One region of the Achromobacter sp. NPDC058515 genome, then DNA from elsewhere that is predicted to be linked to it. Evidence: riboswitches for the same ligand, from Rfam matches in the RefSeq annotation. Region 1 holds a riboswitch; the other holds the start of a gene.

Region 1 (3,202 bases):
ACCAGGACAGCCCGCTGATGCACGGCAATACGCCGATCCTCGGCCTGGACGTCTGGGAGCACGCCTATTATCTGAAGTACCAGAACCGCCGGCCGGAATATATCGGCGCCTTCTACAATGTGGTGAACTGGCCCGAAGTGGCGCGCCGCTACGCAGCGGCAAAGGGCTGAGCGCAACGCTCGCAAGGAGTGCCGCGGCACATGAATACCTTCAGCCGTCATCGCTTGCGGCCAGCAGCCACCAGCATCAGCGTCTGGACGCTGGCTGTCATGGTGTCCTGCCTGGGCCTGCACCAGCTCTGGGTCTACCTGGACGTGCGGGCGCCGCACGTGGCCGACGCGCTGCTGGGCGGGCTGGTCGCGGCCGGCGCGACCGCGCTGGGCACGCTGCCCATCCTGTTCGCCCGCACTATCCCCCAGAAGGCGCAGGACAGCATGTTCGGCTTCGGGGCCGGCGTGATGCTCGCGGCCAGCGCGTTTTCGCTCGTGGCGCCGGGCGTCGCCGCGGGCCGGGAGCTGGGCTACGGGCCCTGGGGCGCCGGCCTGACGGTCGGCGCCGCCGTGCTGCTGGGGGCGGCGGTCCTGCTGCTCATGGACCGCACTCTGCCGCACGAGCACTTCATCAAGGGCAGGGAGGGCATGGAGGCCCACCGGCTGCGCCGCACCTGGCTGTTCGTGTTCGCCATCACGCTGCACAACCTGCCCGAGGGCCTGGCGATCGGCGTGGGCTATGCCGGCGGGGACCCCGTGCGCGGCACGGCGCTGGCGACCGGCATCGCCATCCAGGATATTCCCGAAGGGCTGGTGGTGGCCGTGGCCTTGCTGGCCGCCGGCTACAAGCGGACCTTCGCCGTGGCCCTGGGCATGCTGTCGGGCCTGGTCGAACCGCTGGGCGCGGTGCTGGGGGCCGCCATCGTCGGCTGGTCGGCGCCGCTCCTGCCTTGGGGGCTGGGCTTTGCCGCGGGCGCCATGCTGTTCGTCATCAGCCACGAGATCATCCCGGAATCGCACCGCAAGGGGCACGAGATCTACGCGACCTGCGGGCTGATGCTGGGCTTCGTGCTGATGATGCTGCTGGATACGGCGCTGGCCTAGCGGGGCCTGACGGCGAGCGCCTCGTTTTCCGCCTTTTCGGCACGCGGCTTTCGTTGTATGCTTTCGGCGCTGTCACGCATGTTGCGGGAGAGAGCGGCCCGTAAGTCCGGCCGCCGCCGAAGGCGCAATTCGCCCAGAATCGCTCAGGCAACCGATACCGCACATGCTTGCTCCGTCCCGGTTTTCTTACCCGCTGGACGCGGCAAAACAGCACTCTGGAGAGACCTGGCGCCGCCCCTGAACTAGGGACATAGCGAGCAGCCCAGGCGCCGAAGGTGCAAACCCGCCACGCGGGGCAACTCTCAGGCAAAAGGACAGAGGGGCGGAAGATTCAGCCGTGGCGCGGGCGCAGTCCGCTTGCCGCCACCGGCATTCCGTAACCCTGGCATCACTGCCGCCCCGGAGTTCCCGCGCATGTCCGCAACCCTCAAACGCACCCCGCTGGCCGAAGAACACATCGCCGCCGGCGCCCGAATGGTCGATTTCGGCGGCTGGGACATGCCCCTGGCCTACGGCTCGCAGCTCGAGGAGCACCATGCGGTGCGCCAGGACGCCGGCATGTTCGATGTCTCGCACATGCTCAACGTCGACGTGACGGGCCCCGACGCCTACGCTTTCCTGCAGCGCCTGGTCGCCAATGACGTCTCCAAGCTGACGGTGCCGGGCAAGGCGCTCTACAGCTGCATGCTGAATCCGCAGGGCGGCGTCATCGACGACCTGATCATCTATTTCTTCGCGGCCGACGAATGGCGCGTCGTGGTCAACGCGGGCACGGCCGACAAGGACGTCGCCTGGATGCAGCGCGTGAAGCAGGCCGGCTCGTTCGACGTCGTCATTGCTCCGCGCCGCGACCTGGCCATGGTGGCCGTGCAGGGCCCCAACGCCCGCGCCAAGCTGTGGGCAGCGCGCCCGGCGTGGCAAGCCGCCACCGAACCCCTGACCCCCTTTGTCGCCGCCATCGTGGGCGACGACACGCTGGTCGCCCGCACGGGCTACACCGGCGAAGACGGCTTCGAAATCGTGCTGCCCGCCGCCGAGGTGGCGCAGCTCTGGCGCGACCTGGCTGCCCAGGGCGTGCGTCCGGCCGGCCTGGGCGCGCGCGACACGCTGCGCCTGGAAGCCGGCATGAATCTGTACGGCCAGGATATGGACGAGCTGACCCAGCCCGGCGAAGCCGGCCTGACCTGGACGGTGTCGCTGAAGAACGCCGACCGCCGTTTCATCGGCCGCGACGCGCTGGAGCAGTTCGCCACCCCCGCCGCCTTCCTTGGCCTGAAGCTGCAAGAGCGCGGCGTCATGCGCGCGCACATGGCCGTGCGCACTCCGCAAGGCGCGGGCGAACTCACCAGCGGCACCATGTCGCCCACGCTGGGCGTGTCCATCGGCTTTGCCCGCCTGCCGCAAGGCGTGCGTCCGGGCGATACGGTGGAGGTCGACATCCGCGGCAAATGGGTGCCCGCCCTGGTCTGCAAGCTGCCATTTGTCCGTAACGGCAAAGCCGTCGAACACTCGTAAACTCGAAGCTTCGCGCGAGCGCCGGCCCGGCCTGGGCGACGGCCGCCCGCGCGAGGCGCGCAACACCATTCATCTACCCGCATTCCCTCAGGAGTTCCCATGAGTCTGCCCACCGATCGCAAGTACACCGAGTCCCATGAATGGGTCAAAGCCGAAGGCGACGTGTTCGTCGTCGGCATCACCGACACCGCCCAGGATCAATTGGGCGATCTGGTTTTCGTTGGCGACGTAAAGGTCGGCGCCAAGCTGAACGCGGGCGAAACCGCCGGCGTGGTCGAGTCGGTCAAGGCCGCCTCGGACATCTACGCGCCGGTGGCCGGCGAAATCGTCGCCTTCAACGAAGAACTCGAAAACAACCCCAACCTGATCAACGAATCGGCTTTCACCGCCTGGATCTTCAAGATCAAGCCGGTCAACGCCGCCGACGCCGACAAGCTGCTGGACGCCGCCGGCTACGAAGCCGTCGCCAACGGCTAAGCCGGCTCGTGGCGGGCGAGGGGCCGACCAGGCGCCGCGCCCGCCACGCAAGAAGCACTACCGTCCGTCCCTCGACGACACCCGCTACCCCGAGATCTCCCCATGTCGCGCGCCCT
Region 2 (3,202 bases), on a different contig from region 1:
CTCTGGAAATTCTTGTGGCCGGTCAGGCGCGACGGTTCGAACTTGTCGATGTTGTAGCCCTGGCTCAGCAAGGCCCGGCGGCCCGCATCGCACGCCGCGGTGCTGGCGGCGGGAAAGGTCCGGGAGAAGGTGTCGCTCTGCGCGAAATCCTCTTTTTCATAGGCAGGCTTGGGGGAGGAACATCCGGCCAGGGCGGCCGTCAGAGCGGCAAGCAGAGGGAAAGCGATACGGCGGGTGACGCTGGGCATAAGGGGTCCGGCTTGGGGCAACGAAGTCCATTATCGGCCAAGAAACCGGACCAGTTATTGGGGACGGGTTTTTTGCGGTGATATGTTGAAACAAGCTCGGGGCTGGGGCGGGGACAAACAGCAAGGCCGCCAAGCCCCCGGACCAAAGGTCGAGTTGTAATTAGTATCGAAATAGATAACCTGGGGCGACCCGTCGTGCACGACTGCGGCCTCAAGCGCGCCGCCGCTCAGCGCGCCGCCCGGTCCTGCCGCCCCAGCTTGTCCAGTTCATCCAGGATGCCCGCCGCCAGCCGCACGCGGGCCTCGTTCGGATAGTTCCTGTTCGCCAGGATCACGATCCCCTGCTTCCTGGCGGGCACGAAGGCCACATAGCCGCCAAAGCCGTTCGTCGCCCCGGTCTTGTTGATCCATGCCGCCTCCTGCGGGGCCAGCGGCGGATTCAAGGCCGCGGCCGCATGGCTCTGGCTGTTCAGCGTGCCGGCGTTGGCGGCCAGCAGCGTGTCCAGCGCCACCGGGTAGGGAAACTGCTCCCAGACCATGTCCTGCGTCATCTCGCCCACCTGGTAGTACCCCACATGCGTAGCCGCAATGGCGCGCTTGAGCGGCTCGTCCTGGACGCCCATGCCCATGTTGGCCTCGACGAACCGGAGCATGTCGCGCGCGCTGGACTTCACGCCGTAGGCTTCGTCCGCCAGCACGCCGGGGTTCACGCGCACGGGCGCGCCCTGCTTGTTGTAGCCCTGCGCATAGCGGGACATCTTGTCCGCCGGAACATCGATGAAGGTATCGGACAGGCCCAGCTTCGCGAACAGCTCCCCCATCGCCTGCGCGAACGGCTGCTTCATGCTTCGGGCCGTCGCGACGCCCAGCATCCCGATGCTGGGATTGGCGTAGCTGCGGGACGTGCCGGGGGCTTGCGCGGGCTTCCAGGCCTTCAGGTAGTCCATCAGCTGCGCCTCGTTGCGCACCGCGTCGGGCACCTGCAAGGGGAAGCCGCCGGTGGTGTGCGTGGCCAGGTTGACCAGCGTCAGCCTGGCGAAGTCGCTGCCGGCAAGTTCGGGCAGGAACCTGGCGGGGCTATCGCTCAGCGCGAGCTGGCCCCGGGCCTGCGCGTAGCCGGCAAGAGTCGCCGTGAACGTCTTGCTGATCGATCCCAGCTCGAACATCGTGTCGCGCGTGACCGCCTGCCGCGTCTGCCGCGATTGCACGCCATAGGTGTAGAACCGCTGCTGCCCTTGGCTGGTGATGGCGATCGCCATCCCTGGAATGTCGTGCTGCCGCATGACCGCCTGGGCGGCCTCGCTTACCGCCAGATCGAGAGACGGCAGTTCCGTGCGGGCCAAGGCGGGTCCGGCTGCGCCGGCGAAAACAGGGGTGAAAAGCAAGCCTGCGCGCAGCAGTCCTCGGATACGCATGCATCGTCCTTCAGGTTTCAATTGCGTGCATCGTAACTTGGCGCGCGCCGATGCTGGTACTAACCCCTAACGTCGCCCAGCCCGTTTTTGGATATGCTCTGCGGGTCGTTTTAAAACCCCGCAGAAGAGACCCGCCCCCGTGGCGGGCGCCGACGGAGCAACCGCCCCGGAAACTCTCAGGCAACAGGACTGCGCGGTCTAGACAATCTGGAGAGAGGCGCCGTGCGCGCCCACCGAAGGGGATCCCGCCGCCGACCGCGCGCGGGTGAAGCTCTCAGGTACAGAGACAGATGGGGCGCCGCGGCCAACAAGGGCCGCCGCCACCCTTTCTGGAGCCATCATGCCCCGCATCGCCATCATCGGCGCCGGTATCACCGGCGTCACGTCCGCCTATGCCCTGAGCAAGCTGGGCTACGCGGTCACGGTCTACGACCGCCAGCGCTACCCTGCCATGGAAACGTCCTATGCCAACGGCGGCCAGCTGTCGGCCAGCAACGCCGAAGTCTGGAACAGCGCCGCCACCATCATGAAAGGCCTGCGCTGGATGTGGCGCCGCAACGCGCCGCTGCTGCTCAACCCCGGATTCAGCTGGCACAAGTACTCGTGGCTGGCGCAGTTCATGGCGCAGATTCCCAACTATCGCCGCAACACCATCGCCACCACCCGGCTGGCCATCCAGGCCCGCCAGCACCTGTTCGAGATGGCCGAGGACGAAGGCATAGATTTCGACCTGGAGCGCCGGGGCATCCTGCACATCTATCACGACGCCGCCAGCTTCGACGCCGCCAGCCGGGCAAACGCGCTGCTGCGCGAAGGCGGCCTGGAACGCTACGCCGTGTCCAGCAACGAGGCGCGCAGCATAGAACCTGCCCTGCAGGCCGGCTGCCATGGCGGCTTCTACACCCCGTCGGACGCCACCGGCGACATCCACAAATTCACCAGCGGGCTGGCGCGCGCCTGCGAGCGCCGGGGCGTGAAGTTCGTGCAGGACGCGGACATCCGCCACATCAGCCGCGACAGCCGCCCCTATGTGCTGGACATGCTGCGCGACGACGGCCGCGAACGCGAACAGCACGAGGCCGACGCCGTCGTCGTTTGCGCCGGTGCGGCCAGCCGGCAGTTCGCCAGGCAGCTCGGAGACGCGCTGAACATCTATCCGGTCAAGGGCTACTCGATCAGCGTGCATCTGGACGACGCGCAGAGCCTGGCGGCGGCCCCCGGCGTGAGCCTGCTGGACGAGGCCGCAAAAATCGTCACCAGCCGGCTGGGAGACCGGTTTCGCGTGGCGGGCACCGCGGAATTCAATGGCTTCAACATGGACATCCGCGCCGAGCGCGTGCAGCCGCTGGTGGACTGGACGCGCAAGCACTTTCCCGGCATCCGGACCTCGCGCGTGGTGCCCTGGTGCGGCCTGCGCCCCATGACGCCGGACATGATGCCGCGCGTGGGCCCGGGCAAACGCCCCGGCGTGTTCTACAACACGGGCCACGGCCACCTGGGATGGACCCTGTCCGCGGCGACGGCGCAGATGCTGGCGGC

What was found. A riboswitch is a leader RNA that binds a small molecule or an ion and turns the genes downstream of it on or off. The one in region 1 is predicted to bind glycine.
Region 2: it holds a riboswitch for glycine, as region 1 does, so the genes downstream of both, ACFWP0_RS17430 (D-amino acid dehydrogenase) here and gcvT (glycine cleavage system aminomethyltransferase GcvT) in region 1, are expected to answer to the same signal.

What each region holds. Positions count from the first base shown of each region.
Region 1 is NZ_JBHXNI010000003.1:189,734-192,935, forward strand. It holds gene ACFWP0_RS06900 (superoxide dismutase) at 1-170, shown strand, start outside; gene ACFWP0_RS06905 (ZIP family metal transporter) at 201-1,094, shown strand; glycine riboswitch at 1,169-1,264, shown strand; glycine riboswitch at 1,300-1,422, shown strand; gene gcvT (glycine cleavage system aminomethyltransferase GcvT) at 1,509-2,609, shown strand; gene gcvH (glycine cleavage system protein GcvH) at 2,709-3,086, shown strand; gene gcvP (aminomethyl-transferring glycine dehydrogenase) at 3,189-3,202, shown strand, end outside.
Region 2 is NZ_JBHXNI010000009.1:220,507-223,708, reverse strand. It holds gene ACFWP0_RS17440 (DUF2242 domain-containing protein) at 1-248, opposite strand, end outside; gene ampC (class C beta-lactamase) at 476-1,663, opposite strand; glycine riboswitch at 1,775-1,865, shown strand; glycine riboswitch at 1,867-1,957, shown strand; gene ACFWP0_RS17430 (D-amino acid dehydrogenase) at 2,004-3,202, shown strand, end outside.